3 regions of the Kluyvera sp. STS39-E genome follow, and region 3 is predicted to be linked to each of the others. Evidence: predicted binding sites of a transcription regulator. Region 3 holds the regulator's gene; each other region holds the start of a gene.
The links. The regulator PurR, encoded in region 3, represses purine synthesis genes. The targets are predictions, from matches to a motif close to CANGCAAACGTTTGCNTG.
Positions count from the first base shown of each region.

Region 1 (10,573 bases), on a different contig from region 3:
TACGTCTGCTGAGCGTGGTCGGCAGCATCATCGCCGCCCTCGGTTTTGGCTTCTCCATCCTGCTGGTGGTGCTGCGTTTAGTCCTCGGCGCTGAATGGGCGGGGGACGGCGTGTTCATGCTTTTTGCCATTTTGTTCATGTTTATCGGCGCCCAGTTCATTGGCATGGGCCTGCTTGGGGAATATATCGGCCGCATCTATAACGATGTTCGCGCCCGTCCCCGCTACTTTATTCAACGTGTTGTACGCCAGGAAAGCCTGGTCTCTGAAGAGGAAAATCGTTAATGAAAGCTGTTGTATTTGCCTATCACGACATGGGTTGCACCGGTATTCAGGCATTGCTGGATGCCGGATACGACATCGAGGCGATTTTTACTCACCCGGATAACGCCGGTGAGAATAATTTCTTTGGCTCCGTCGCCCGTCTGGCTGCGGAGCAGGGGATCACCGTGTATGCACCGGAGGACGTTAACCACCCGCTGTGGGTTGACCGTATCCGCGCGATGTCACCGGAGGTGATTTTCTCCTTCTACTATCGCAATCTGCTGTGTGATGAAATCCTCAAGCTTGCGCCAAAAGGCGCGTTCAACCTGCACGGTTCGCTGCTGCCCGCTTATCGTGGCCGCGCGCCGCTGAACTGGGTGCTGGTGAACGGTGAGAAAGAAACCGGCGTCACGCTGCACCGTATGACCCATCGTGCCGATGCCGGGGACATTGTGGCCCAGCAGTCCGTAGCGATTGCGGATTCTGACGTTGCGCTGTCGCTGCATCGTAAGCTCTGTTCTGCATCCCAAATGCTGTTGGGCGATGCGTTGCCGAAAATCCGCAGCGGTCAGACCCAAGAGCGGGCGCAGGACGATGCACAGGCTACTTACGTGGGCCGTCGCACGCCGGAAGATGGTCGTCTCATCTGGGAGCAATCCGCGCAGACCCTGCATAACCTAGTGCGCGCAGTGAGCGATCCGTGGCCGGGTGCGTTTGGCTACGTCGGCACGAATAAATTTATTGTCTGGAAGTCCCGCGTGCGTACCGATATGCCGGCGGCAAAACCAGGCACCGTACTTTCCGTCGCACCGCTGGTCGTGGCATGTGGTGAAGGCGCGCTGGAGATTATGACCGGTCAGAGCGCAAACGGCGTCTACATGCAGGGCGCACAGTTGGCCCCGGCGCTGGGACTGGTGGCGGGTGCGCTGCTTTCCAGCCGTCCATTTACCGCCGTGAAACGCCGCACTCGCGTACTGATCCTCGGCGTGAACGGCTTTATCGGTAACCACCTGACCGAGCGTCTGCTGGCTGACGATAACTACGAAATCTATGGCCTGGATATTGGCTCAGATGCCATCAGCCGTTTCCTCGACTGCCCGCGCTTCCACTTTGTGGAAGGGGACATCAGCATTCACTCTGAGTGGATTGAATACCACATTAAGAAATGCGACGTGGTGCTGCCGCTGGTGGCGATTGCCACGCCAATTGAGTACACCCGTAACCCGCTGCGCGTGTTCGAGCTGGACTTTGAAGAAAACCTGAAGATTATTCGCGACTGCGTGAAGTACAACAAGCGCATCATCTTCCCGTCTACGTCTGAAGTTTACGGCATGTGTACTGATGCCAACTTCGACGAAGACACCTCGAACCTGGTCGTTGGGCCAATCAACAAGCAGCGCTGGATCTACTCAGTGTCCAAACAGCTGTTGGACCGCGTGATTTGGGCCTACGGCGATAAAACCGGTCTCAAGTTTACCCTGTTCCGTCCGTTTAACTGGATGGGGCCACGCCTTGATAACCTGAACGCTGCGCGCATTGGCAGTTCTCGCGCTATCACTCAGCTGATCCTTAACTTGGTGGAAGGTTCGCCAATCAAGCTGATTGAAGGTGGCAAGCAAAAACGCTGCTTCACCGACATTAGCGACGGTATCGAAGCGCTGTTCCGCATCATCGAAAACAAAGATGGCCAGTGTGACGGGCAGATTATCAACATCGGTAATCCTGACAACGAAGCGAGCATCAAAGAGCTGGCGGAAATGTTGCTCGATTGCTTCGAACGTCACCCGCTGCGCGATCGTTTCCCACCGTTTGCCGGTTTCCGCGAAGTGGAAAGCAGCGACTATTATGGTAAGGGTTATCAGGACGTTGAGCACCGTAAGCCGAGCATTCGTAACGCCAAACGTTGCCTCGACTGGCAGCCAACGGTTGAAATGCAGCAGACGGTGGAAGAGACGCTGGACTTCTTCCTGCGTACGGTTGAACTGACGGACGAAAAGGCATCATGAAAAAAGTCGGTTTGCGCGTTGATGTGGACACTTTTCGCGGCACGCGTGAAGGCGTGCCACGGCTGATGTCGGTGCTGAAAAAGCACCGTGTCCAGGCCAGTTTTTTCTTCAGCGTCGGGCCGGATAATATGGGGCGCCACCTGTGGCGCCTAGTAAAACCGAAGTTCTTGTGGAAGATGCTGCGCTCGCGCGCGGCATCGCTGTATGGCTGGGATATCTTGCTCGCCGGTACAGCTTGGCCGGGACGACGCATTGGGGCGGCCAACGCTGACATTATCCGCAGCGTGGCGCAGGTGCATGAAGTTGGACTGCATTCCTGGGATCACCATCGCTGGCAGCAGTGGAGCGGCGTGTGGAAGGAACAGCAACTGGTGGACGAAATCGGTCGTGGTCTGCACGAACTGGAAGCTATCCTAGGGCGCCCCGTCTCTTGTTCGGCGGTTGCCGGCTGGCGCGCCGATCAACGGGTGGTGAAGGCTAAGGAGTCCTTTGATTTTCACTACAACAGCGATTGTCGTGGCACGCAGCCGTTTCTCCCGCAGTTGAATAATGGCGAACTGGCAACGGTGCAAATCCCGGTGACGTTACCGACCTGGGACGAAGCGGTAGGTACCGTGGTGAGCGCAGAAGGTTTTAATCGCTGGCTGTTAGAGAAAATCCGTCTGGATACCGGCACGCCGGTTTATACCATCCATGCGGAGGTCGAAGGCGGCGTTTGTGCGGAACAGTTCGACTACCTGCTCACGCTGGCGACGCAGCAGAACATTCATTTTTGCCCATTAAGCCAGCTTCTTCCGGATGACTTCCGTCAGCTACCGGTTGGAAAAGTGGTGCGTGGAGATATTGCTGGCCGTGAAGGCTGGCTTGGTTGCCAACAACTTTTGAGCCCTGACGTATGAAATCCCTCCGCTACGGAATTTCTTTGGTGGCATTGTTCGTGCTGTACTACCTCGTTCCCCTTAATTTCCGGCTGCTGTGGCAGCCGGATGAAACCCGCTATGCGGAGATCAGCCGTGAAATGCTGGCGACGGGCGATTGGGTGGTGCCTCATTTCCTCGGGCTGCGCTATTTTGAAAAGCCGATTGCTGGCTACTGGATTAACAGCATCGGCCAGTGGCTATTTGGTCACAACAACTTTGCCGTCCGCTTTGGCGTAGTGTTCTCCATTACCGTTTCTGCATTGCTGGTGGTTTGGCTGGCGTGGAAAATCTGGCGCGACCGGAAGGTGGCGATCCTCTCAAGCGTTATCTTTTTAACCGCATTTTTGGTCTACGGAATTGGTACCTACGCGGTTCTCGATCCGATGATCACGCTGTGGATGACGCTGGCGATGTTTAGCTTCTGGCTGGCCTCGTCTGCAAAGACCACCGGTGAGCGGTTCTGGGGCTACGCGTTGCTGGGAATTGCCTGCGGAATGGGGGTGATGACCAAAGGTTTCCTCGCGCTGGCGGTGCCGGTGATTGGCGTTCTGCCGTGGGTTATTGCGCAAAAACGCTGGCGAGAAGTGCTGATTTGGGGCTGGCTGTCGGTGCTGGTCTGCGTGCTGACCGTGCTACCGTGGGGGCTGGCGATTGCTCAGCGTGAGGGCGATTTCTGGCGCTATTTCTTCTGGGTCGAACATATTCAGCGTTTTGCCCAGAGTGATGCCCAGCACAAAGCGCCGTTCTGGTATTACCTGCCATTCCTGATTGTCGGGAGCTTACCGTGGCTGGCGCTGCTGCCGGGCGGGCTCAAGCGCGGCTGGCGTGAGCGTGAAGGACAGGGTGGCGCGTTCTATCTGCTGGGTTGGGTGGTGATGCCGTTCCTGTTCTTCAGTATCGCCAAAGGCAAGCTGCCAACCTATATTTTGCCGTGCTTTGCGCCGCTGGCGATGTTGATGGCGCGCTATGCGGTAGAGGCGGCAAAAAACGGTGCTAAGGCGCTGCGGGTTAACGGTATTATCAATATCGTCTTCGGTGCCGTGGGCATCGTTGCGGTGGTGATTGTCTCGCCGTGGGGACCGATGAAGCATCCGGTGTGGATGCAAATCGAGCTGTATAAATGCGTGCTGGCTGCGGTGGCGTTCTTCGTTTGGGCGCTGATGGGGTGGCTGTCGATAAAACCCGGAACGCAGCGCTGGACGCTTGCCGCGCTCTGCCCGCTTGGGCTGGCGTTGCTGGTGGGCTTTGCGATCCCCGATCGCGTAACCGACAGCAAGCAGCCGCAGTTCTTGGTGGAGATCGTCAACGAATCGCTGGCGCCTAGCCGCTACGTGCTGAGCAACAGCGTTGGCGTGGCCGCAGGGTTGGCGTGGGAGCTTAAGCGCAGCGACGTGATGCTGTATGGTCAGCAGGGGGAGCTGAAATATGGCCTCTCGTATCCGGATGCCAAAGGGCGCTTTGTCAGCAGCGATGATTTCCCGCAGTGGCTGGAGACGCACCGCCAGGAAGGTCCTATCTCGCTGGTGTTGCTGCTATCCCGCAACGTGCAATTGGCAGATCTGCCTTTACCAAAACCTGATGAGGTGTATGCAATGGGCCGCACCGTGTTTGTGCAGTATCGCCCGCAATGATTGTTTGGGCTTGCCTGCTGCTCGCCAGCTTATTGAGCTGTGCCGGGCAACTGTGCCAGAAACAGGCGACGCGTCCGGCACCGCAGGGACGGCGCGGACGCCACCTGCTCACCTGGCTTGGACTGGCGCTGGCGCTGCTGGGGCTAGGGATGCTGCTGTGGCTGCTGGTGCTACAGCAGATCCCGGTCAGCGTCGCCTATCCAATGCTCAGCCTGAACTTTGTGTGGGTGACGCTGGCGGCGCGTATCATCTGGCGTGAACCGGTGAGCCGCCGTCACTGGGCGGGCGTGGCGTTAATTATCATTGGCATCATGCTATTAGGGAGTAGCGTCTGATGGGGCTGTTATGGGCATTACTGAGCGTGGCGCTGGTGAGTGCGGCGCAGTTGACGCTGCGCACGGCGATGACCACGTTACCATCGGCGAATGAGCCATGGGCGTTGGCGATGCATCTGCTGCACTTTGGCGACGGTACGCTCGCGCTGCTGCTGGGGCTCTTGGGCTATGTGGCATCGATGGCCTGCTGGTTCTTTGCCTTAAAGCGCCTGCCGCTGGCGAAGGCCTACGCCTTGTTGAGTTTGAGTTACATGGTGGTATGGCTGGCCGCTATTTTGCTGCCAGGCTGGCATGAACCGTTCTCTTGGCGCGGCTTGCTGGGTGTGGTGGTGATTGTCATGGGCGTCATTACCATTTTCTGGCCCAACAGACCCTCTCATGCCTCGTAGGCCGGATAAGGCTACGCCGCCATCCGGCAATCGGCGCCGTTCAGCCTGATGCACTTATCAGGCCTACCGTCCCTCCCCGACGACAAAATATGCAATAATGCCCTTTTCGTTGCGCTTATAAGGGATTACCTATGCCTGCGGCCGACGCAGAGGTGCAGCTTAGCGGCTTGCGGCTCAACTTGCGTATTGTCTCCGTCGTTATTTTTAACTTCGCCAGCTACCTGACGATTGGTCTGCCGTTGGCGGTATTGCCCGGCTATGTCCATGATGTCATGGGATATAGCGCCTTCTGGGCGGGGCTGGTCATCAGCCTGCAGTATTTCGCTACCCTGTTAAGCCGTCCTCATGCCGGACGCTATGCCGACCAGCTCGGGCCTAAAAAGATCGTCGTCTTTGGTTTATGCGGCTGTTTCCTTAGCGGTTTAGGTTATCTGCTGGCGTCATTAGGCAGCGGCTGGCCCCTGATGAGTCTTGCGCTGCTCTGCGTTGGTCGCATCATCCTCGGTATTGGTCAAAGCTTTGCTGGAACCGGCTCCACCCTCTGGGGCGTCGGCGTGGTTGGTGCTCCTCATATTGGTCGAGTCATTTCTTGGAACGGCATTGTGACCTACGGCGCGATGGCGATGGGCGCGCCGCTGGGCGTACTTTGCTATAGCTACATCGGCCTGCAGGGGCTGTCATTGGCTATCATGGCGGTTGCGGCGGTCGCGATTCTGGCGGCGCTTCCACGCGCTGAAGTGAAAGCCACGAAGGGCAAACCAATGTCATTTCGCGCCGTGTTGGGGCGAGTTTGGCCCTACGGGATGGCGCTGGCTATGGCTTCCGCCGGGTTTGGCGTCATCGCCACGTTTATCACTCTGTTCTACGATGCCAAGGGCTGGGACGGCGCAGCCTTTGCGCTTACGCTGTTCAGCTGCGCCTTTGTCGGCACGCGTTTACTGTTCCCCAACGGCATCAATCGGTTAGGTGGCCTGAACGTCGCAATGATCTGTTTTGCCGTGGAGATCGTTGGTTTGCTGCTGGTGGGCGTCGCTGATACGCCGCTGATGGCAAAAGTGGGAACTTTCCTTGCTGGGGCGGGCTTCTCGTTGGTCTTCCCGGCGCTTGGCGTAGTTGCCGTGAAGGCGGTGCCGCAGCATAACCAGGGCGCGGCGCTGGCGACCTATACCGTGTTTATGGATTTGTCGCTGGGTATTACTGGGCCGCTCGCCGGGCTGATGATGGCGTGGATGGGTGTGTCGACTATCTATATTGCGGCGGCGGGGCTGGTGATGCTGGCACTGCTGTTGGGCTGGAAGCTAAAAAAACGGCCTCTGGCGTAGCAACGCGAGAGGCCGTTTCATCAGCAAGCTGAATTAGTTGATGACCAGCGTATTAATGATTTTTTCCGCATCGGCCTGCGCCTGCTGCTGATTATCAGCCGGCAGGGTAACCTGCAGGGTCAGCAGCTTATTGTCGACTTTAGCCAGCACGACGGAGGAGTAGGCGGTCTGCCCTTTAGCTGAAATGATGCTATCGAGCTGTTGCAGGGTATGGCCCTTCAGGTCGATAGATTTATTGGTGACAACCTGCAGCTGTGGATCGCGGCTGCGTTGCTGCTCTTCGAGGCGTTTCGTCAATACCGCAAGGTCTTCAGAGGTGCCGTCGCCAATGATAACGATCACCGCTTTTTGGCCGGTGGCATCGGAATAAACGTGCATGTTGTTGCTTTGGGTGCCGAGCTTACCGCTCTGGTCGGTTATCCCGGCCGGCAGCGTAAAGCTGAGTTTACCGTCTAACAGGCTGATTGCCTGACCGGCGGCGTCACTTGCGGCAGCCGAACCCTGAGCAGGGGTGTTGGTATCGCTGTTGTCACAGGCAGCAAGACCCGCAACCAGCAGGCCAATACCAACATATTTCACCAATTTGCGCATTGACTTCTTCCTTTCGATAAACAGCCACTAACGGCTCATCTCGCTATCTTATCACAACCAATGTCATGAACTCTTAGCCGGGCTGTGCTGCGGACAAATCGGATTTATCTGCCAGCCTTTTCATCAGCATATTCAACAATACGCCGTACATCGGCAAGAAGAAGGCAATGCTAATCAGCACCTTAAATGTGTAGTCGACGAGCGCGATTTCCACCCAGTGGGCTGCCATAAAGGGATCGGTGCTGCGCCAGAAAGCGATGAAGAAGAACGCCAGCGTGTCGCTGATATTGCCAAACAGGGTAGACGCTGTTGGAGCCAGCCACCAATGGCGGCTTTGACGCAGGCGGTTGAACACGTGGACGTCGAGGATCTGCCCCAGCGCGTAGGCCATAAAGCTCGCCGCGGCGATACGGGCAACGAACAGGTTGAAGTGTGCCAGCGCGCCGAAACCCTGCCATTCGCCCATATAAAACAGAGCTGAAATCACGTAGGAAATCATCAGCGCTGGGATCATCACCGCAAACACAATGCGACGGGCCAGCGGTGCGCCGAAAATCCGCACGGTGAGGTCGGTTGCTAAGAAGATAAACGGAAAGCTAAACGCGCCCCACGTGGTGTGGAAGCCGAAAATGGAAACCGGCAATTGCACCAAGTAGTTACTGGAGGTGATCACCAGTAAATGAAATAGCGATAGCCAAACCAGCGCATGACGGCGCTGTACTGAAGTAAAGGGAGTCATATTGTACCTTTTTAGTGGTTGGGGTGAGGGAACCCAATAAACTGCAAATCAATTGCAGGGGCGGAATGATACTGCTTTCCCATGCCATTGCAATGGTTGTTTTTCACGCAATCGTTAACCTTGTTGCGTTGCGAGAGGGTCGGCGTAAACTAATGCCGTTTTTACACATGATGAGATGATAATGACCGATTTGTTCTCCAGCCCAGACCACACTTTAGACGCGCAGGGACTCCGTTGCCCGGAGCCGGTAATGATGGTGCGCAAAACCGTGCGTACGATGCCGGTGGGCGAAACGCTGCTGATTATTGCCGATGATCCTGCAACAACGCGTGATATTCCCGGTTTTTGCCGTTTTATGGAACATGAGCTGATTGCCGAACAGACCGAATCACTGCCGTATCAATATCTGCTGCGTAAAAGTCATTAATGCAAATGGCGGCTGCGGCGTACTTAATGAGCATGCTTATTATAATATCTTGATTTTATTAGTCAGATGGACGCAGCCACCTTCTCCTTTCCCCGTTCTGGATTGCCCGTGGCTAATCTTGAGCTATCTCTCAGTTTCAATGTCTAACCTGTAAAGCTGCTAGCCAATTTATTGATGTGAATCGCATAATTTCCCCTCCTTCCCTTCCGGCACATCAAATAAAAATGAAAAAATCCATTCTTGCGCTTTTGCTTTGCTTGGGTACCTCTGCGGCGATGGCTGAACCCGTCAATATCACTATCCTCGGCACCTCCGATCTCCACGGCACGTTTGTCCCGTGGGACTACTCGACGGATACCGAAAATCTGGCGGGCAGCCTGAGCCAGATTGCGACCCAGGTGCGGCAGGTCCGAAAAGAACAGCCCAACGTTATTCTGGTCGACGCAGGCGATACCATTCAGGGCAACTTTGTCGAAACCTTCAAAAACGACAAAACCAGCCCGATGATCCTCGGTTTTAATGCTCTGGATTATGACGTCTGGGTTATGGGCAACCACGAATTCGACTTCGGCTTGAAATCGCTATCGACCTCGCTCAATCAGTTTAAAGGCACGGCGCTGGCCGGCAATATTCTGTGGGACAGCGGGAAGCCCTATTTGCCCGCGTTTAAAATTATCGAACGGCAAGGGGTGAAAATCGGCATTATCGGCATGGATACGCCGATGACCGCTGAGTTTGCTAAAGGAACGGATCGCGTCAAAGGGCTGAACTTTACCGATCCGGTTGGCGCGGTGAAGCAGACCATCCAGCAAATCCAGGGGCAGGTGGATGCCATTGTGCTGGTGGCGCATATGGGCATCGATAACGAAAACCAGCGGCCGGGTACCGGCGTCGGCGATATCGCGCGCGCCAACCCTGAACTGGCAGCGATTGTGGCCGGGCATATGCACGTCAAGGTCGATAAAGAGGTGATAAACGGCGTGATTGTCACCGAACCGGACAAGTATGGCCGCGCGCTGTCACGCATCGATCTGCAGTTTGAGCAGCACAACGGCAAGTATGTGTTAATCAATAAAGACAGCTACACCTATTCGATTAAAGGTATGGCTTCAGATAAGAAGCTCGAAGAAGTGTATCAGCCGTATCACAAGATTTTACGCGCTAACGCCAACCGCCCGATTGCGCAGCTCAGTGGTCAGGATTTGGTTCCGCCAGATGCGGTGAAGGGCATTCCACAGGTACATATTCAGGATACCGGCATCAGTAAACTGTATCAGGAAGCGAGCCGTCACTACGCGCCGAAAGCGCAGGTCATCGCTCTGCAAATCGATAACGACCGTCCTAAATTAAACGTCGGCACCATTACGGCGAAAGATATCGCTTTCAACTATCAGTATGCGGGCGGTGAGATCACCGTCTATCAGTTGACCGGCAAAGAGTTGAAAAAGTACATGGAGTGGTCTGCAGGCTATTTCAATCAGCTGCATGACGGTGACGTGACCTACAGTTTTAACCCTCAGCGCCGGGCTTCCAAATATTCAACCAATGACTTCTTCGACGGCGTGACCTACAAAATCGACCTGCGTCAGCCGACTGGGCAGCGCATTCGCGATCTGAAAATGATCGATGGGACGCCGGTCACCGACAGTACGCCGATTCGCCTTGGGATGAATAGCTACCGCATGGGACACCTGACGCAAAAAGGCGGTGCGCTGGAAGGGATGCAGTTCCCGGTGCTGTCGGACAGCAAGGCGGAATATGGCGAAGAGGCGGGGACGATTCGCAACCTGACTATTCGTTATCTGACGGAAGTGAAAAAAGGCCAGTATCAAGGGCAGGCTGTGCAACGCTGGCAACTGGTAGGGCTGGAAGGCTACGATCGTGAGCGTAAAATCGTCGAAAAACTGCTGAATGAAGGCAAAATCAGCGTTCCGACTAGCGAAGATGGGC
Region 1 covers NZ_JBFQGA010000005.1:132,015-142,587, reverse strand. The annotation lists gene arnC (undecaprenyl-phosphate 4-deoxy-4-formamido-L-arabinose transferase) at 1-284, shown strand, start outside; gene arnA (bifunctional UDP-4-amino-4-deoxy-L-arabinose formyltransferase/UDP-glucuronic acid oxidase ArnA) at 284-2,269, shown strand; gene arnD (4-deoxy-4-formamido-L-arabinose-phosphoundecaprenol deformylase) at 2,266-3,168, shown strand; gene arnT (lipid IV(A) 4-amino-4-deoxy-L-arabinosyltransferase) at 3,165-4,820, shown strand; gene arnE (4-amino-4-deoxy-L-arabinose-phosphoundecaprenol flippase subunit ArnE) at 4,817-5,155, shown strand; gene arnF (4-amino-4-deoxy-L-arabinose-phosphoundecaprenol flippase subunit ArnF) at 5,155-5,544, shown strand; gene AB4K05_RS12370 (MFS transporter) at 5,676-6,866, shown strand; gene AB4K05_RS12365 (DcrB family lipoprotein) at 6,900-7,457, opposite strand; gene AB4K05_RS12360 (7-cyano-7-deazaguanine/7-aminomethyl-7-deazaguanine transporter) at 7,531-8,196, opposite strand; gene tusA (sulfurtransferase TusA) at 8,378-8,623, shown strand; gene AB4K05_RS12350 (bifunctional UDP-sugar hydrolase/5'-nucleotidase) at 8,848-10,573, shown strand, end outside.
Region 1: a site for PurR is predicted at 8,301-8,318, ahead of tusA (sulfurtransferase TusA). Genes of this name have one in related genera too.

Region 2 (10,573 bases), on a different contig from region 3:
GTACTGGCGTCATTGCCCGTTTTGGATGGAACAGGAAGTCTTGCAGATAGCCCAGTACATGGCGCGGTTTACCGTTAACCATAACCTCTTGCTTACCTTCCGCGAGGTTATCCATTACCGTTCTATCCGGATCGAGTTCTGCGCGGTGCTGGTCGAAATAAGCAACTTCCAGCTTAGTCCCCACGTGAATACGGCCGCTGTCGGCCTGCAGTTGACCCAGCATCAGCTTCAGCAGCGTGGTTTTACCACAGCCGTTCGGGCCAATCATGGCGATTTTGTCACCACGCTGCACCTGCGCGGAGAAATCTTTCACCAGCACTTTGCCATCGACCTGGTAGTTAACATCTTCCATTTCGAAGACAATTTTACCGGAACGAGAGGCCTCTTCGACCTGCATCTTCGCGCTGCCCATCACTTCACGGCGGGCGCTGCGTTCGTTACGCATTGCCTTTAATGCGCGGACGCGGCCTTCATTACGTGTACGGCGCGCCTTGATGCCCTGACGAATCCACACTTCTTCCTGCGCCAGCTTGCGGTCAAACTCAGCGTTTTGCAGATCTTCAACGCGCAGCGCTTCTTCTTTTTCCAGCAGATACTGATCGTAGTTACCCGGATACGTCACCAGGTTTCCGCGATCGAGATCGACAATGCGCGTCGCCATATTGCGGATAAATGAACGGTCGTGGGAGATGAAAATAATCGTCCCTTTGAAAGACTTCAGGAAGCCTTCCAGCCAGTCGATGGTTTCGATATCCAAGTGGTTCGTCGGTTCATCAAGCAGCAGCACGCGCGGCGCGCTGACCAATGCACGACCCAGCGCGGCTTTACGTAGCCAACCACCGGAAAGCGAGGCCAGTTCGGTATCTGCCGTTAATCCTAGCTGCTCCAGTACTTCGTTAATGCGGCTTTCCAACTGCCACAGGCCATGGTTGTCCAGTTGCTCCTGAACTTTCGCCAGTTCCTGCAGATTTTTATCGCTCGGATCGGTGATCACCAGATGCGAGATATCGTGATAGCGTTTGAGATACACCGCCTGCTCGGCAATGCCCTCAGCCACGAAATCGTACACGCTGCCCTCTACGTTACGCGGTGGATCCTGCTGCAGACGTGCCACAACCAGATCCTGCTCGTAGATGATGCGCCCGTCGTCCAGGCCCAGCTCGCGGTTGAGGATTTTCATCAGCGTCGATTTGCCCGCGCCGTTTCGCCCAACCAGACAGACTCGTTCGTTGTCCTCAATATGCAGTTCGGCATTATTGAGAAGCGGCGCGTCGCTGAACGACAGCCAAGCGCCATGCATACTAATTAATGACATTCTTTATTCCTTTCAGGCTGCGGTAATCAGCCAGCAGTTGTGGATCTGACGGTTACGGGCGAAATCTGGTGACTGCGTTTTTTGGGTAATATCTTGTGCTTTCAGTCCCAGTTCTGCCAAGCCGTCGTGGTCCATACGGAAACCGCGTTTGTTGTTGGAGAACATAATGGTGCCGCCTTTACGCAGCAGGCGTTTTAGATCCGTCATCAAGCGCAGGTGATCGCGCTGAACGTCAAACGCATCTTCCATACGCTTAGAGTTCGAGAAGGTAGGCGGATCGATAAAAATAACGTCGAATTGTTCATCGGTATCACGCAGCCATGACAGCACATCAGCCTGCATCAGGCGATGTGGACGACCGGTTAAACCGTTCAACCGCAGGTTGCGTTCTGCCCACTCCAGATAGGTGCGTGACATATCGACGGTGGTGGTGGAACGCGCGCCGCCCAGACCAGCATGAACGGTGGCGCTGCCGGTATACGCGAACAGGTTGAGGAAGTCTTTACCCTTGCTCATCTGGCCCAGCAGGCGACGGGCAATACGGTGATCGAGGAACAGGCCGGTATCCAGATAATCGGTCAGGTTGACCCACAGGCGGGCGTTATATTCGCTCACCTCCATAAAGTCGCCCTTCTCATTCATCTTCTGATACTGATTTTTGCCCTTCTGACGCTCACGCGTTTTCAACACCAGTTTGTTTGGCGCAATGCCCAATACGGAAATCGTCGCGGCAATAATATCAAACAGACGCTGACGTGCTTTATTAGGGTCAACGGTTTTCGGTGGCGCATATTCCTGCACCACAACCCAATCGGCGTAACGGTCAACGGCAACGTTATATTCCGGGAGATCGGCGTCATACAGACGGTAGCATTCGATACCTTCCTGCTTCGCCCACTTCTGGTATTTCTTCAGGTTTTTGCGCAGACGGTTAGCGAAATCTTCTGCCAGTGAAGCCGGTGCTTCACCGGTGCTTTCCGTCAGATGATAGTTCTTCTGCACGCAGTCCAGCGGGCCATTTTTTGCTTTAAACTGCCGCTCGGCACGAAGCTGCAGGCAGCTTAACAGCTCAGGAGAGGCGCTAAACAGTGACAGATTCCAACCGCCAAACAGGTTTTTCATGTGGCGACCGAGCAGGCTGTGAAGCGCAATCAGCGCCGGTTCGCTTTCCAGACGCTCACCATATGGCGGGTTACTGATAACGGTACCGTAAGGGCCTTTTGGCAGCGGATTGCTAAGCTGCGCAACATCTTTCACTTCAAAGGTAATCAGCTCGCCAATACCGGCACGGCGGGCGTTGCTACGCGCCAATTCAACCACACGGCTGTCGACGTCAGAGCCAAAGAAGCGAGATTCATAAGCGGCAAGTCCTGCACGTGCGCGGGTCTGCGCATCGGCCTTGACCGACTGCCAAACCGCTTCGTCGTGCTGTGCCCAGCCGCCAAAGCCCCAGTGGCTACGGTGCAGCCCAGGTGCGCGGTCGGTGGCCCACATCGCGGCTTCAATCAGCAGCGTACCGGAACCACACATCGGATCGAGCATCGGCGTACCCGGCACCCAACCAGAGCGCATGACAACCGCCGCGGCGAGGTTTTCTTTGATAGGAGCCATACCGGTGCTACCGCGATAGCCACGCAAATGCAGGCCTTCGCCGCTCAAATCCAGCGAGATATAGGCAGTTTCTTTGTTCAGGCGGACGTTAATACGCAGATCCGGATTGTCACGATCGACGTTCGGACGTGGCAGGTTTTTGCGTGTAAAGGCATCAACGATAGCGTCTTTGACCTTCAACGCACCGTACTGGCTGTTACGGATACTGTCATTCAACCCGCCAAAGCTCACCGCAAAGGTGGCATCTGGGGTAAAGATGGATGTCCAGTCGATAGCCTGTACGCCAAGATAAAGATCGAGATCGCTCCAGACGCTACATTCTCCCAGCGGCAGCATAATGCGCGACGCCAGGCGACTCCACATCAGGCTTTTGTACAGAAGCTGCGTATCGCCCTGGAAATGGACGCCACCCTGGGTAATCTGGCACTCTTGTGCGCCAAGACCTTCCAGTTCAGTTTTTAACAGTTCTTCCAGCCCACGGGCCGTACTGGCAAACAGAGAATTCATATCGTCACTTTTACTCGCAGAAAATTGTTGCGCATTATAGCCAATCTGCAGCCCATGTCATAAAGTTAAAGGCTAATTTCGATTCAGGGACAGCATTGTGGCTACATTATCGCGGCTTTTTATTCATCCGGTGAAGTCTATGCGGGGTATCGGGCTCACGCATGCGTATGCTGATATTAGCGGATTCGCATTTGACCGCATTTTTATGGTTACCGAACCTGATGGCACCTTTATTACCGCCCGTCAGTTTCCGGCGATGGTGCGCTTCACCCCTGCCGTCCTGCACGATGGTCTTCATCTCACCGCTCCCGACGGCAGCAGCGCACTGGTGCGTTTTGCTGATTTCGGCGGGCAGTCTTCACCGACCGAAGTGTGGGGCAACCATTTTACCTCGCGTATTGCCCCGGACGCTATCAATCAGTGGCTTTCTCCGTTCTTTAAGCGTGAGGTTCAGCTACGCTGGCTAGGCGCGAACCCAACCCGTCGCGTAAAACGCCATGACGCGGTGCCGCTCTCTTTTGCTGACGGTTTCCCTTATTTGCTGACTAACGAAGCCTCACTGCGCGATGTCCAACAGCGCTGTCCGGCAAGCGTGCGCATGGAGCAGTTTCGCCCCAATCTGGTGGTCACTGGCGTAGAGCCTTGGGCAGAAGATGGTTGGAAAACCATTCGCATTGGCGAGGTGGTGTTCGATGTTGTAAAACCGTGTAGCCGATGCGTCTTTACTACGATTAGCCCAGAAAAGGGGCAAAAGCATCCGAGCGGTGAGCCACTGAGTACCCTACAATCATTTCGTACTGACCCTGCAAGCGGCGATGTTGATTTCGGCCAAAACCTAATTGCCCGCAATAGCGGGGTGATCCGCGTTGGCGACGAGGTGGAAATATTAGCCACCGGTCCGGCGAAAGCCTACAGCGTGGGGAAAAGCGACGATGCGTTAGCCACGCCGACGGCAAAGGATGCGCTGGTCGACATTGACTGGGAGGGGAAAACTTTCAGCGGCAATAATCAGCAGATTTTGCTGGAGCAGCTTGAGCAACAAGGCATTCGCGTGCCTTACTCCTGCCGCGCCGGACTGTGCGGAAGCTGCCGAGTAACGCTACTTGAGGGAGAGGTGAGCCCGCTGAAAAAAAGCGCAATTCGAGACGATGGCACCATTTTAAGCTGCAGTTGCGTGCCTAAAACCGCGCTGAAACTAACGCTTTAGACCGCTTGTTCTAGGTTGTAACCGTCCAGTCTTGGCTGAGGTTGCAGCCTGTCATTCATGACTTTAATCGGATCGCCAAGCTGCATCGTCCGGCCAGCCAGCGTCAAGCCGGGCTGCGCGAGCAGACATAACGCAGCGTTTTCACCAGGTTCAACCACCAGCAGATTCACCTGACTGTCGTCATCGCTCAACCAAACACAGGCCGCATCACCGGTTACCGGTGACCAGCAATCTTGGTGCGCGCGGAAATGCCAGCTTTTTGGCATTTGCGGTTTCAGGAAGCGAATCGCCACCAGCGCATTTAAGATAAGCTCGGCGCGGTGTTCTTTCGACAGCGTCAAGTCGCGGCATTTTTCCTCAAAAGAGAAATAGAGCGCTGCATCATCGACGCAAAAACCGGTAGGGTCAAAAGCATCAGGCGTTAACATTCGGCGGGCAAAACGCGAGCGAAATAACATACCATTGGCTAAATCGAGCATCATTCGATCGTGCTCTTCATCATAATACCAACGCCAGTTATCATCAGGTTTAATTCGCATTTTTCTCCCCCATCATTTCGCGTCCATTGCTTTGCTTGTTCTTGTGCTGCGTTACGCGACATTGTCTTAATAATAAAAGACCAATATGTTTAAATAAGCAACAATGAGGAAATATAAAGCAACCAGGGCTGGAAATAAAGCCCTGGTTCACATTACAGAGAAAAAGACTAGATATGCGTGATGATTTCTTTAATCAGCGGCGGGCCTTTAAAAATAAAGCCAGAATAGATCTGCACCAGCGATGCCCCAGCCGCAATCTTCTCGCGAGCCGCAATCACAGAGTCAATCCCACCGACGCCAATAATAGGAAGCTGGCCTTTTAATTCTGCCGACAGCATGCGAATAATCTCGGTGCTTTTTAATTGCAATGGACGACCGCTTAATCCACCCATTTCATCACAATGTTTCATCCCCTGAACCAGGGAACGATCTAATGTGGTATTGGTTGCAATTACCCCATCGATATTATGGCGAACTAAACTGTCGGCTACTTGGATCAACTCTTCATGAGAAAGATCCGGGGCGATCTTTACGGCCACAGGAACATATTTATGATGCTTTTCCTGAAGCTCCGATTGTTTATTTTTAATACCGGAAAGTAAATCATCTAGTGCTTCGCCATATTGCAGCGTACGCAGGCCTGGGGTATTTGGCGATGAGATGTTAATTGCGATATAACCCGCATAGGCGTAGATTTTTTCCATACAAATCAGATAGTCATCTTTACCATGTTCGACTGGGGTATCTTTATTCTTTCCAATATTAATTCCCAGAATACCGTCGAAATGGGCTTTTTTAACGTTCTCTACTAGGTTATCAACACCGTGGTTATTGAAGCCCATGCGGTTGATCAACCCTTCTGCATCGACCAAGCGGAACAGGCGCGGCTTATCGTTACCCGGCTGCGGACGCGGCGTCACGGTACCGATCTCGATCGAACCGAATCCCATTGCCCCTAAGGCATCAATGCATTCGCCATCTTTATCCAGACCCGCAGCCAGACCCAGTGGATTTTTAAACGTCAGTCCCATACAGGTGACCGGTTTTTCCGGCAGCTTCTGGCGCACTAAAGCTTCCAGCGGCGTTCCGGTAATACGGCGTAATTGTTGAAACGTTAATTCATGAGCGCGCTCTGGATTGAGCTGAAAAAGTGCTTTACGAACGAAGGGATAGTACATGAACTCTCCTGGATTCCCGGTGTGCAAACCGGGGGCGTATTATGTACTTTCTTGCTAAGAAAGGGAATTGACCTACGGCAAAAAAAACGCAAACGTTTTCTTCTCTCCGACGCCCCAACGCAAGGCCATATGCATTTTCTGATTAAACAACGTCAGAAAAAATATTTCGCCCCCCTTACTACCTCTGACACACTGACGCAAATGTTATCAATTCTAGAATAATGTTTATTTTTAGTTATAAGGAGAGAGTATGCGCGTCATTACCTTAGCAGGCAGCCCCCGCTTTCCTTCTCGCTCCAGCGCGCTGCTGGAATATGCACGAGATAAACTGTCGGCTGCGGACGTTGAAGTGTTCCACTGGCATCTGCAAAATTTTTCGCCAGAAGATCTGTTTTACGCCCGTTTTGACAGCCCCGCCCTGCTAGCCTTAACCGAGCAACTGGCCCATGCCGACGGCTTGATTATCGCCACGCCGGTCTATAAGGCATCGTTCGCGGGGGCGCTGAAAGCGTTGCTTGATCTGCTGCCGGAACGTGCGCTGGAAGGAAAAGTCGTGCTGCCGCTTGCGACCGGCGGAACGGTTGCCCATATGCTGGCGGTCGATTACGCCTTAAAGCCGGTGCTGAACGCGCTGAAGGCGCAAGAAATATTACAGGGTGTTTTTGCCGACGATAGCCAAGTCACCGACTATCAGCATAAACCGCAGTTTAGTCAGAATTTGCACAAGCGCCTCGATGGTGCACTGGAAACCTTCTGGCAGGCGTTGCATCGGCGGGATATACAGGTTCCTACGCTTGGCGAATCGCGACAGGCTGAACATGTTTGATAAAAAAAACGCCGCAGGTGATAACCTAGCGGCGTTTAATTTTGTACTTCATTGATTGTAGCCCGGCCGAGCTACAATGATGTTACGCAAGGGCTTTCGCAATCTTCTCGTACAGATCGCCTGACAGGTTTTCCAGCCCTTTCAACTGCTCAAGTGCCGCACGCATCAGCGCCTGACGTTTCGCATCGTAACGTTTCAGGCGGATCAGCGGCTCAATCAACCGGGAAGCGACCTGTGGGTTACGACTGTTCAGTTCCGTCAGCATTTCCACCAAGAACTGATAACCGCTGCCGTCCGCTGCGTGGAATGCGGCAGGGTTGCTGCCAGCAAACGCGCCAATCAGCGAGCGAATGCGGTTCGGGTTGTTCATGCTAAACGAGCGGTGATTCAGCAGCTTACGCACCGTTACCAGCGCATCATCCGCCGGACTTGTGGCTTGCAGAATCAACCATTTGTCCATCACCAGACCATCCTGATGCCACTTATCGTCATACTCCTGCATCAACGCATCACGGCACGGTAATTCTGCTGCGACGGCCGCAGACAAGGCCGCGAGCGCATCGGTCATATTGTCGGCTTCGTGATACTGCTGGCTCACCAGTTTATCCGCCAATTCAGCATCACCGAACGCCAGATAACGTAGGCAGGTGTTGCGCAGGGTGCGCTTGCCAATATCGGCATGCTCAACGCGGTAGCTATGCAGTTTGTTAAGGTTGTAGATTGCCAAACATTCGTCGGCCAGTTCGCTTGCCAGTGTGCGGGTCAGCGCTTCGCGCACTGCCGCAATGGCAATAGGATCGATAATCTCAAACAGCTCAGCGATTTCACTTGCCGATGGCAGCGTTAAAATTTCTGCAGCCAATGCGGGATCGATAGTCTCATCAAGCAAGATAGCGCGGAAAGCGTCAGCAACGTGAATCGGCAGCGACAGCGGCTGGCCCTGCTGGTGACGGGCAACGTTCAGCTTGATATAGGTAGCAAGCAGGCTTTGCGCCGCATCCCAACGGGAGAAGTCGTTGCGCGCATGGCGCATCAGGAACGTTAGCTGCTGATCGCTCCATTTATATTCCAGTTTCACCGGCGCGGAGAATTCACGCAGCAGTGACGGTACCGGCTGGAAATAGACGTTATCAAAGACGAACGTTTGCTCAGCCTGCGTCACGTTCAGCACGTGATGAACCGGGTGACCGTCTTTTTGCAGCGGGATCACTTTGCCTTCGTTATCGTACAGCTCGATATCGAACGGAATGTGCAGAGGATATTTTTCATCCTGCTCCGCCGTCGCTGGGGTGCGCTGGCGAATCGTTAACGTGTACTGCTCGGTTTCCGGGTTGTAGTCGTCGTGAACGCTAACAATCGGCGTACCGGCCTGACTATACCAGCGGCGGAAATGGGACAAATCGACGTTAGAAGCATCTTCCATCGCTTGAACAAAATCATCGCAGGTTGCCGCACTGCCATCATGACGCTCGAAATAAAGCTGCATCCCTTTCTGGAAGTTCGTTTCCCCCAGCAAGGTGTGTAGCATGCGGATCACCTCCGCCCCTTTCTCATACACCGTCAGCGTATAGAAGTTATTCATTTCAATAACTTTATCTGGACGGATTGGGTGCGCCATTGGGCTTGCATCTTCGGCAAACTGCAGACCACGCATGGTGCGCACATTGCTGATGCGGTTAACCGCACGGGACCCCAGATCGGAGCTGAACTCCTGATCGCGGAATACCGTTAAGCCCTCTTTGAGACTTAGCTGGAACCAGTCGCGGCAGGTGACGCGGTTACCAGTCCAGTTATGGAAATACTCGTGGCCAATGACGCGCTCGATATCAAGGTAGTCTTTATCGGTTGCCGTATCGGTACGCGCCAGCACGTACTTAGAGTTAAAGACATTCAGCCCTTTATTCTCCATGGCCCCCATATTAAAGAAGTCGACGGCAACGATCATATAGATGTCGAGATCGTATTCGAGACCGAAACGGTCTTCGTCCCATTTCATAGAGTTTTGCAGCGAAGTCATCGCCCACGGCGCGCGATCGAGGTTGCCTCGATCGACAAACAGCTCCAGCGCCACTTCACGCCCGGAGCGGGTTTTGAAGGTATCGCGCAGTACATCGAAGTCGCCCGCGACCAAGGCAAACAGGTAGCACGGTTTTGGGAATGGATCTTGCCACTGCACCCAGTGGCGCCCGTTATCCAACTCGCCTTCGGCAATGCGGTTACCGTTAGAAAGCAAGAAAGGATATTTGTTTTTATCGGCAGTGATTTTGGTGGTAAAGCGAGCCAGCACATCTGGGCGGTCAAGATACCAGGTGATATGACGGAAACCTTCTGCTTCACACTGAGTACACAGCGCTTCACCGGACTGATACAGGCCTTCTAAGGCGGTATTTGCCGCAGGGCTAATTTCATTGACGATCTTTAAAGTGAAACGCTCTGGCAAACCGGAGATCACCAGATGACTTTCTTCTTCTTTATAGTCAGTCCACGGCTCGCCGTTAACGTGCAGGGAGACCAGCGTTAAGTCTTCACCATCTAAACGGAGCGGCACATCAGACGCTGCGTGGCGGGAAACCTGGCTTTCCGCTGTCACGACGGTTTTTGCGGCATCCAGGTCAAAGGCCAGGTCAATATCACTAATCAGGTAGTCCGGCGCACGATAGTCGTGGCGGTACTTGGCTTGGGGCTGTTGTGTCATAAAAAACCTTTAGCATCTTATGTAAATGTCATCTCCAGTCTATTCCTGTTGTGTTAATCACGCTACGCAGAATCTTCATCTTTTCCAGTCAAATAGCGAAAAATGATACATTTACGCAACATGCTGTACAAAACACATGAGTGGCGCTTCGTGCCTTATGATGTGATCGGGGTTCAATAAATCGATAAACAAGGTATACTCCAGCGATTCTCCCCTGTTGTTTATTGTACTAAACGCTCCTGTGAGAGGATGCTACTGCGCACCATGACACAATTCGCTTCCCCTATCCTGCTCTCGATGCTGGATACCGATGCCTACAAACTGCATATGCAGCAGGCCGTTTTCCACCACTACTATGATGTCAACGTAGCGGCTGAATTCCGCTGCCGTGGAGACGATCTGCTAGGTATTTATGCTGATGCAATTCGCGAACAAGTCGACGCCATGCGTTCTCTTACGCTGCAAGATGACGAATATCACTGGCTGTCCGGACTTCCTTTCTTTAAACAAGATTACCTGACCTGGCTGCGTGATTTCCGCTATGACCCGCGTCAGGTCACCGTCACCAACGACAATGGCAAACTCAATATTCGCCTTGAGGGCCCGTGGCGCGAAGTGATCATGTGGGAAGTTCCCCTGCTGGCGGTTATTAGTGAACTGGTTCACCATTACCGCTCGCCGGAACATGGCGTGCC
Region 2 covers NZ_JBFQGA010000009.1:182,570-193,142, forward strand. The annotation lists gene AB4K05_RS19825 (ABC transporter ATP-binding protein) at 1-1,315, opposite strand, end outside; gene rlmKL (bifunctional 23S rRNA (guanine(2069)-N(7))-methyltransferase RlmK/23S rRNA (guanine(2445)-N(2))-methyltransferase RlmL) at 1,328-3,433, opposite strand; gene AB4K05_RS19835 (YcbX family protein) at 3,531-4,640, shown strand; gene zapC (cell division protein ZapC) at 4,637-5,179, opposite strand; gene pyrD (quinone-dependent dihydroorotate dehydrogenase) at 5,347-6,357, opposite strand; gene ssuE (NADPH-dependent FMN reductase) at 6,608-7,183, shown strand; gene pepN (aminopeptidase N) at 7,266-9,878, opposite strand; gene pncB (nicotinate phosphoribosyltransferase) at 10,143-10,573, shown strand, end outside.
Region 2: a site for PurR is predicted at 6,443-6,460, ahead of pyrD (quinone-dependent dihydroorotate dehydrogenase). Genes of this name have one in related genera too.

Region 3 (10,573 bases):
TCGCTGTGGCTGGGTGCAAATTTGCAGGCCAAAATGGCCCGCAACGCCGCACCGCTTGAAAGCGCGCTGACGCATGTCAGAAATCTGATTTCTGCGCCGGATTAATCACCGGCGTTTTTATTTATCATACAACTAGACGACCGGTCTACTTAGGAGTCATCATGTCGCAAGAAAAACTGTTTACCCCACTGAAAGTGGGTGCGGTTACCGCCCCAAACCGCGTGTTTATGGCCCCGCTGACGCGCCTGCGTAGCATCGTTCCCGGTGATATTCCGACCCCGTTGATGGGCGAGTATTACCGTCAGCGCGCCAGCTCCGGTCTTATCATTTCCGAAGCAACCCAGGTCTCCGCACAGGCGAAAGGCTATCAGGGCGCACCAGGTCTGCACAGCCCAGAACAAGTTGCCGCATGGAAAAAAATCACCGCGGGCGTCCACGCTGAAAATGGCCGCATTGCCGTACAGCTGTGGCATACCGGGCGTATCTCCCATAACAGCCTGCAGCCAAACGGCGAAGCGCCGGTTGAGCCATCGGCCCTTAGTGCAAATACCCGAACTTCACTGCGCGATGAAAATGGTCACGCTATTCGCGTAGATACATCTATGCCTCGTGCGCTGGAAACGGCCGAAATCCCTGGGATCGTTAACGATTTCCGTCAGGCCATCGCCAATGCCCGTGAAGCCGGTTTTGACTTGGTTGAACTGCACTCCGCTCACGGTTATCTGTTGCATCAGTTCCTGTCCCCTTCTTCTAACCATCGTACCGACCAGTACGGCGGCAGCGTAGAAAATCGCGCGCGTCTGGTTCTGGAAGTGGTTGATGCCGGGATTAAAGAATGGGGCGCTGACCGTATCGGTATCCGTGTTTCACCGATTGGTAGCTTCCAAAACGTCGACAACGGCCCGAACGAAGAAGCCGATGCGCTGTATTTGATCGAGGAACTGGGCAAACGCGGTATTGCTTACCTGCATATGTCCGAGCCGGACTGGGCGGGCGGTGAACCGTACAGCGAAGCATTCCGTGCGAAAGTACGCGCACGTTTCCACGGTCCGATTATTGGTGCAGGCGCCTATACGCCAGAAAAAGCGGAAGATCTTATCGAGAAAGGGTTAATCGATGCGGTGGCCTTTGGCCGTGCCTACATTGCTAACCCGGATCTGGTGGCTCGTCTGCAGCACAAGTCCGAGCTGAACCCACAGCGCCCAGAAAGCTTCTATGGCGGCGACGCGGAAGGCTATACCGACTACCCTACGCTGTGATCCTTCATTGATAGCGGCGGCAATCCGCCGCTATACTAGGACATTATTCATAAGTTAGGACGAGGGATATCATGCGTTTACTGCATACCATGCTGCGTGTCGGCGACCTGCAACGCTCCATCGAGTTTTACACCAACGTGCTGGGCATGAAACTGCTACGCACCAGCGAAAACACCGAATACAAATACTCTCTGGCATTCGTCGGCTATGGCGATGAACGTGACGAAGCGGTGATTGAGCTGACCTACAACTGGGGCGTGGACAAATACGATCTCGGTAACGCATACGGTCACATTGCGCTGAGCGTAGACAATGCCGCTGAAGCCTGTGAGCGCATCCGTAACAATGGCGGCAACGTCACACGTGAAGCAGGCCCGGTTAAGGGCGGCACCACGGTTATCGCCTTCGTTGAAGACCCAGACGGCTACAAAATCGAACTCATCGAAGAGAAAGATGCCGGCAAAGGTCTTGGCAACTAACTCCCTCCGGGCACCGCGTGGTGCCCGTTTTTTTCTCCCACGTTTCCAAGCCGCGGCAAAATTTGCCATAATGCGCGCTACTTTTTCTAAGTTAAGAGATTCAGATGTCCGACAATGCACAGCTTAATGGTCTTTGCGACCGTTTTCGTGGGTTCTATCCCGTGGTTATTGATGTTGAAACCGCTGGATTCAATGCCAAAACGGATGCACTGCTCGAAGTAGCGGCAATCACGTTGAAAATGGATGAGCAAGGCTGGTTGATGCCGGACACGACATTACATTTCCACGTTGAGCCGTTCGAAGGTGCCAATCTTGAGCCTGAAGCACTGGCGTTTAACGGCATTGACCCGAACAACCCATTGCGCGGTGCGGTGAGTGAATATGGCGCCCTGCACGCTATTTTTAAGATGGTGCGCAAAGGCATTAAAGACAGCGATTGTAACCGCGCCATTATGGTGGCCCACAACGCCACGTTCGATCATAGCTTTATGATGGCCGCCGCCGAGCGTGCATCGCTAAAGCGCAACCCGTTCCACCCATTTGTCACCTTTGATACCGCAGCGCTCAGCGGACTCGCGCTGGGGCAAACGGTGCTATCAAAAGCCTGTACCGCCGCCGGAATGGATTTCGATGCAACTCAGGCCCACTCTGCCCTCTATGATACAGAGCAGACGGCAATTCTATTCTGCGAAATTGTGAACCGCTGGAAACGTCTGGGCGGCTGGCCGTTGCCAATAGCAGCACAAGAATAGCAGCATAAAAAAAGCGACCTTACGGTCGCTTTTTTTTTGTGTGTGTTCCCACACCTATACATACTAACCGATTATTCTGCTTTCGGTTCTTCAGCGTATTTCGCTGCGGTCTCTTTAATCAGAGGCTGCAGTTCACCGCGCTGGTACATTTCGATGATGATATCGCAGCCGCCTACCAGCTCGCCGTCAACCCACAGCTGTGGGAAGGTTGGCCAGTTTGCATATTTAGGCAGCTCAGCGCGGATGTCCGGGTTCTGCAGGATGTCGACATAAGCGAAGCGCTCGCCGCAGGCAGACAGCGCCTGAACCGCCTGAGCGGAAAAACCGCAGCTTGGCAGTTTCGGGGAACCTTTCATGTACAGCAGGATTGGGTTTTCAGCGATCTGGCGCTGAATTTTTTCAATTGTCTCGCTCATTATCTTGCTTCCTCAAACTTCTTTATACGACAGTAGTTGGCCATTGTAGCGTTTCAGGCCCTGAACAGAAAATAACATTTTGTTCACGCTTTACTATTTTATCGTCTGACGCGTTAAGTTGCTTTATAAATATGTCTTTATCGGCAGCCGCATGAAAAACTTGCTCATTTTTTAGCTTCAAATGTATCAATCGATGTTTTTTTTTGCAGTTGCTAACGAAACAACGTTTTAGACATAAAAACACTATTAACAATTCGTGTTTTTATGGATTAGAATCATTGGGTTTTGTAAATCATACCCAGGCAAGGATGTTTAGCCTGCATACTCAGAGGGTTGTTCAGTGGCGCAGATAAAAAAATGGTCGTTCACGCTCTGTGCATTGCTGTTTACATCGCTATCATTCACGCCGTTGGCGCATGCTTCAGGGCATGCCAAAACGCCCACGGCGCAGAAGTCGCTTCCGGTAAAAGGCAGTGAACGCAAGAAAAAAAGTACGGACAGTAAATCTAACGCGAAGAAAAAAACCACCGCTGTCGTTGCTAAGAAAAAATCCACACCTGTAGCGGCTAAAAAAACAGCCACTGCAACACGTAAAGCCTCCCCATCACGTACCGCCAAAATCAGTAAGAAAGGCAGCGCGCTCAAAACTGCCAGCATCGTGACCACCTGCAAGCCGGCGCGTAAAGGCCATAAAAAATCCTGTACCACCAGCCCGGTCGAGTCTAAACCGACGACGATTGCTCAGGCGCACAAAGTTCGTGTGCAGAAAGCGCAAAAAACGGCGATGAATAAACTGATGGGCCAGCTTGGCAAACCTTATCGCTGGGGCGGCAACTCGCCGCGTACCGGATTCGATTGCAGCGGCTTGGTTTATTACGCTTATAAAGATCTGGTGAACATTCGTATTCCCCGTACGGCAAACGAAATGTACCACCTGCGCGATGCACGTCCGGTAGAACGTCGCGAACTGGAAAGCGGCGATTTGGTCTTCTTCCGCACCCAGGGGCGTGGTACCGCTGACCACGTTGGCGTCTATGTCGGTAACGGCAAGTTTATCCAGTCCCCGCGCACCGGCCGCGATATTCAAATTACCTCACTTAGCGAAGATTACTGGGTACGCCATTACGTCGGTGCCCGCCGCGTTGTCACGCCTAAGACCATTCGTTAAACACTTCCCCCGTTTGTTAACAAACGGGGTAAGCTTATCTTTTATCTCACCTTTTAATTTGCTACTCTATCCACACTCAATACAAGGTTATTGGGTGAATAAACTATAATAAGGAGAGTAGCAATGTCGTTCGAATTACCTGCATTACCGTATGCCAAAGACGCTCTGGCGCCACATATTTCCGTGGAAACGCTCGAGTACCATTATGGTAAACACCACCAGACTTACGTCACCAACCTGAATAACATGATCAAAGGCACCGCGTTTGAAGGTAAAACGCTGGAAGAGATCGTGCGCACTTCTGAAGGCGGCGTTTTCAATAACGCGGCTCAGGTCTGGAACCACACCTTCTACTGGAACTGCTTGGCACCCAATGCCGGCGGCGAACCGACTGGCGCGGTGGCGGAAGCCATCAACAAAGCGTTTGGCAGCTTCGCTGAGTTCAAAGCCCAATTTACCGATGCGGCAGTGAAAAACTTTGGCGCAGGCTGGACTTGGCTTGTGAAAAAAGCGGACGGCTCTCTGGCAATCGTCTCTACGTCTAACGCGGGTACTCCGCTGACGACTGATGCAAAACCACTGCTGACCGTAGATGTGTGGGAACATGCTTACTACATCGACTACCGCAACGCGCGTCCAAACTATCTGGAGCACTTCTGGGCTCTGGTAAACTGGAAATTTGTTGCGGAAAATCTGGCGGCGTAAGCCACTATCGCCGGAGTAATCCGGGGAGACAAAAAAAGCAGAAGGTCACGCCTTCTGCTTTTTCGTTTTTACTCTTGCGCCAGCGCCTCTTCGCCCCGGCGACGTCCACTGAGAAAGACCACCAGCAACGCCAGTCCGGCGACAATCGCCCCCATAACCGGCACGAAGCTATAGCCCAGGCCACCTGAGATGACCGCACCGCCGGCCACAGCGCCCAAGGCATTGCCAAGGTTAAATGCCCCAATATTCACTGATGACGACAGCCCCGGCGCCTCATGCGCAACGCGCATCACCCGCATCTGCAACGGCGGCACCACGGCGAAGGTTGCCGCGCCCCATACCACCATGCTCACCGCCGCTCCCACTTGCGTTTGCGCAAGGAATGGGATCGCCAGCATGATAACCATCAGCAGCAGCAGAAAACCTTTTAACGTCCCGCTCACCGAGCGATCGGCAAATTTGCCGCCCAGATAGTTACCGATAGAGAAGCCGACGCCAATTAAAACCAGCATCAGGGTAATAAAGCCGGACGTGGCATGGGTAATGCTGTGCAGTACCGGTGAAATGTAGGTGTAGAGGGTAAACATCGCCCCTGCCCCCAGCACGGTAGTGAGCAGCGCAGAAAGCACCTGCGGACGAACCAACACCGACAGCTCGCGTTTAACGTCCGGCTTTTCCCCACTACCGCCCTTAGGCAGAGACAAGAACAGACTGACGATAGCCACCACCCCAAGTCCCGCCGTCGCCAAAAACGACATACGCCAACCAATCGTTTCCCCAAGCCAAGTAGCAGCCGGCACACCGCCGATGTTAGCAATCGTCAGCCCCATAAACATGGTCGCCACCGCGCTGGCCTGTTTGTGTTTCGGCACTACGCTTGCCGCAACCACCGACCCTAAGCCGAAAAATGCGCCGTGGTTAAGGCTGGTAATAATGCGCGAAAGCATCAGCGTGGTGTAGTCCGGCGAAATTGCGGACAGCACGTTGCCTAGGGTAAAAATCGTCATCAGGAAGATAAGCGCATTTCGGCGGCCACGATGAGATAACAGTAAGGTCATCAGTGGAGCTCCTACCATAACACCAACAGCGTAGGCGCTGATCAGCATGCCCGCAGCAGGGATGGAGACATCGACACCCTTGGCAATCACCGGCAACAGACCCATCGGCGAGAATTCAGTGGTACCAATACCAAATGCCCCGATAGCTAACGCCAATAAGGGAAAGTTAATTTTCATGCAATGACTCCGTTTTACCGCCGACTGCGCGCGATATGGCAATATAGGGCAAAAGCATGACATTAATCACAGAAAAACAGAAGTGTACAAAACTGCAAAAGATTATTGCGAAATGCGTAACAATCAGCAGGAGGGAGCAGACGCTCCCTCGCAGGGGAATTAATGCAATATAGCGGTGAAGCTTGCTGCCACGATCAGAGCCAGCGCAACAAAAGTCGTGCACAGAGACAGTTTAAGATCGGTACTCATCAATTTTTCTCCTTTTGATTACCACAGTAAAACTGCGTTTAATCATTTTTGCACAGTTAATCATAAAAATCTTCACAGATTTAGCAGGATGTTTGTTTTTGTTCTTCCACTTTGCGCCAGGATAAGTCAAAATTCGACGCTTATTTATAAGCGTACCGGCCATTGACCCCCTCCTGTCGTCCTGTATCGTTTTCCCGGCGAATCACAATCATTAAGATTGTGCCAGGGTGTGTAAAGGCAAACGTTTTCGTTACGATTATATCAGGGGCAGGCTTGGGTCTGGAGTGAGATGGAATGGCAACAATTAAAGATGTAGCGAAGCGCGCAAACGTTTCCACTACAACCGTATCACATGTAATTAACAAAACGCGTTTCGTCGCTGAAGATACGCGCGAAGCCGTGTGGGCGGCAATCAAAGAGCTGCATTACTCACCGAGCGCCGTTGCCCGTAGCCTCAAGGTCAATCACACCAAATCAATTGGTCTGTTGGCCACCAGCAGCGAGGCTGCATATTTTGCTGAAATCATCGAAGCCGTTGAGAAAAACTGCTTTGAGAAAGGCTATACCCTGATTTTGGGCAATGCGTGGAACAATCTGGAAAAGCAACGAGCCTATCTGTCAATGATGGCGCAAAAACGCGTCGATGGCCTATTGGTGATGTGCTCTGAATACCCAGACCCGCTGCTGACTATGCTCGAAGAGTACCGCAACATCCCGATGGTAGTGATGGACTGGGGTGAAGCGAAAGCCGACTTTACCGACTCCGTCATCGACAACGCTTTTGAAGGCGGCTACATGGCAGGTCGTTACCTGATCGAACGTGGCCACCGCGATATTGGCGTGATCCCAGGCCCACTGGAGCGCAACACCGGTGCTGGTCGTCTGGCAGGCTTTATGAAAGCGATGGAAGAAGCGCTGATCAATGTCCCAACCAACTGGATAGTTCAAGGTGACTTTGAGCCGGAATCCGGCTACCGCGCCATGCAGCAGATCTTATCCCAGCATCCGCGCCCTACTGCTATTTTCTGCGGCGGTGATGTGATGGCGATGGGCGCGCTGTGCGCCGCTGATGAAATGGGTCTGCGCGTGCCGCAGGATATTTCACTTATCGGTTACGACAACGTGCGCAACTCCCGCTTCTTTACGCCGTCACTGACGACTATTCACCAGCCTAAAGATTCGCTCGGTGAAACGGCTTTCAATATGTTGATGGACCGTATCGTCAGCAAGCGTGAAGAGTCGCAGTCGATTGAGGTTCATCCGCGCCTTATCGAACGCCGCTCGGTGGCGGACGGCCCATACCGCGACTACCGCCGTTAATGGTCCTTACGGACGCCTTACGCTGGCGTCCGTAACCACTCCTCATTTAGAGTCTCACTGTCCCCCAGGTAATCCAGAAGCCAGCTTAGCGCCGGTGAAGCGTCACTTTGCTGCCACGTCAGGCAACAAGCCGCTTTCGGGAATGGATTCTCCAGCGTCAACGCCACCCACTCTCCGCTATCTAACCATGGCTGTGCCCGATGACCGGGTACCATTGCCGCGCACAATCCGGCTGAAATACAGGTTTCCGATGATTCCCAGTCTGGCACCACCACCCTCTTTTGGTTGTCCAGAAGCCAAGTGGTGCGTTTTGGCAACGAGCGCGACGTATCTTCGCGTACCAACGATGGCCAGTTGCGCAACACATCGTCACTCAGCGGCCCGGCCATCTTTGCCAACGGATGTGAACTGGCAACAACACAGTGCCAGTTCAGCATGCCCATATCGCGGAATGCGAAACGTCCACCTACCGGTATCGCCTGCGTGGCGCCGATGGCTAACTCTACGCGTCCATCCGCCAGCGCATCCCACACGCCATTGAACACTTCTTGGGAAACAATCAGCTCGACATCGTTAAAGTGGCGGTAAAAATCGACAATTAATTGGCGAGTGCGTTCGGGTTTAACAATGTTGTCGACGGCAATCGCCAACTGTCCTCGCCAGCCATTGGCGATTTGCTGACACTGCTGGCGGGTGATCTGCATTTTTTTGATGACAGACCGGCCTTCCTTTAAAAACCAAGCACCAGCCGGTGTTAATTCAACATCCCGATGACGCCTTTCAAACAGCGGTACCGCCAGCCACTCTTCCAACTGGCGCACCGTATAACTGACCGCAGAAGGTACCCGATGCAGCTCCTGCGCCGCTGCGCTAAAGCTACCGTTACGTGCAACCGCATCAACCACTTCCAGAGAATATTCAGACCACATTTTCTGCCTACAAAAAATTTGAATGCATGAGACAAATATTAGCGTTTCACAAGTGCTATTGCACTCTCTACACTCTGCCCGACTGTTTACTAACGATAAAAAGGGCGATTTATGCAACCTGGAAAAGGGTTTTTAATCTGGCTCGCGGGGCTTAGCGTGCTCGGCTTTCTGGCAACCGACATGTACCTGCCAGCCTTTGCTGCCATTCAGGACGATCTGCAAACGCCAGCATCTGCCGTGAGTGCCAGCCTGAGTCTGTTTCTTGCCGGTTTCGCCGTAGCGCAGCTTCTCTGGGGCCCGCTGTCCGATCGGTATGGACGTAAACCCATTCTACTGACCGGGCTTACCATTTTTGCCATCGGCTGCCTGGGCATGCTGTGGGTGCGCGATGGAACCACGCTGCTGGTGCTGCGTTTTGTCCAAGCCGTCGGTGTTTGCGCCGCAGCCGTCACTTGGCAGGCGATGGTGACGGACTACTATCCGGCACATCGTACCAACCGCATTTTTGCCACCATCATGCCGCTGGTCGGCCTTTCTCCGGCTTTAGCACCGCTCTTGGGCAGCTGGTTGTTGGCACACTTTGACTGGCAGGCCATTTTTGCCGCCCTGTTCATCATCACTCTACTGCTGATGTTGCCGACGCTGCGCTTGAAGCCAGCGCATAAAAAGCCGGTTGCCAGCGATGACAAACTGACGTTTATGCGCCTACTGCGCAGTAAAGACTATCGCGGTAACGTGCTGATTTACGCCGCTTGTTCTGCCAGCTTTTTCGCTTGGTTGACCGGTTCACCGTTTATTCTGCATGAAATGGGCTATAGCCCAACCGTCATTGGTCTGAGCTACGTGCCTCAAACTATCGCCTTCTTGGTGGGCGGATACGGTTGCCGTGCGGCGCTGCAAAAATGGCAGGGCTCGCAGCTTCTACCTTGGCTGCTGGTGCTCTTTGGCGTAAGCGTGATTGCTACCTGGGCAGTGGGTTTGGTGCCGAACGCTTCGTTAACCGCGCTTTTGATCCCGTTCTGCGTGATGGCCATTGCTAACGGCGCTATCTACCCGATTGTCGTGGCTCAGGCATTAAAGCCTTTCCCTCAGGCAACCGGCCGCGCCGCGGCTTTGCAAAATACCTTGCAGTTGGGTCTGTGTTTCTTGGCAAGTCTTGCGGTTTCTACGCTGATTGCCACCCCGCTACTGACCACCACCTGCGTGATGCTGGCCACGGTCCTGCTGGCGGCTGTCGGTTACTTTATGCAGCGCTCGGCACGATGCGCAGAATGCTCGTCTAAGCACTCCACTTCCCACGCGTAATCATCACGCGCATCAATGTCACGCAAATCGTTAGGACGCTAAGATTTATTGTTGAATCAATAAACTTAGCGTCCTATACTGGATCGGCATCACATAATTAATATACATTGGACTAATTGATTGGCAGCAGGATGCTTCCCGTTAAACCACGGATAGGATTTCGGTAGGGAATTCTTCCCTTCCTCTGTGCTACGTCGGATAGCAGGTTCACGAACTTTTCGTGACATTTCTCACAAACCAGAAAAAAGCGTCTACGCTGTTTTAAGGTTCTGATCATCAGGTCGGGATGGAGAAGCTATGAGCTCATCGTGTATAGAAGAAGTAAGCGTACCGGATGATGACTGGTATCGTATCGTTAGCGAGCTGTTAAACCGCGCAGGCATTGAGATTAACGGTAATGCTCCTTGCGATATCCAAGTCAAAAATCCGCAACTATTCAAACGCATTTTACAAGAAGGTTCGCTGGGTCTTGGAGAAAGCTATATGGACGGCTGGTGGGAATGCGACCGTCTTGATATCTTTTTCGACCAAGTTCTGCGTGCCGGTTTAGAAAACCAACTCCCCCATCATTTCAAAGATACCCTGCGTATTGCCGGCGCCCGTCTGCTGAATTTACAAAGTCGAAAACGCGCTTGGCAGGTGGGTAAAGAACACTACGATCTCGGCAACGACCTCTTCAACCGCATGCTTGACCCGTATATGCAGTACTCCTGCGGGTACTGGAAAGATGCGCAGGATCTAGAAGAAGCACAGCTT
Region 3 covers NZ_JBFQGA010000003.1:334,907-345,479, reverse strand. The annotation lists gene AB4K05_RS08225 (TetR/AcrR family transcriptional regulator) at 1-105, shown strand, start outside; gene AB4K05_RS08220 (alkene reductase) at 162-1,259, shown strand; gene gloA (lactoylglutathione lyase) at 1,331-1,738, shown strand; gene rnt (ribonuclease T) at 1,843-2,490, shown strand; gene AB4K05_RS08205 (Grx4 family monothiol glutaredoxin) at 2,562-2,906, opposite strand; gene AB4K05_RS08200 (C40 family peptidase) at 3,247-4,074, shown strand; gene sodB (superoxide dismutase [Fe]) at 4,198-4,779, shown strand; gene AB4K05_RS08190 (MFS transporter) at 4,848-6,014, opposite strand; gene AB4K05_RS08185 (YnhF family membrane protein) at 6,174-6,263, opposite strand; gene purR (HTH-type transcriptional repressor PurR) at 6,558-7,583, shown strand; gene punR (DNA-binding transcriptional activator PunR) at 7,601-8,512, opposite strand; gene punC (purine nucleoside transporter PunC) at 8,624-9,817, shown strand; gene cfa (cyclopropane fatty acyl phospholipid synthase) at 10,115-10,573, shown strand, end outside.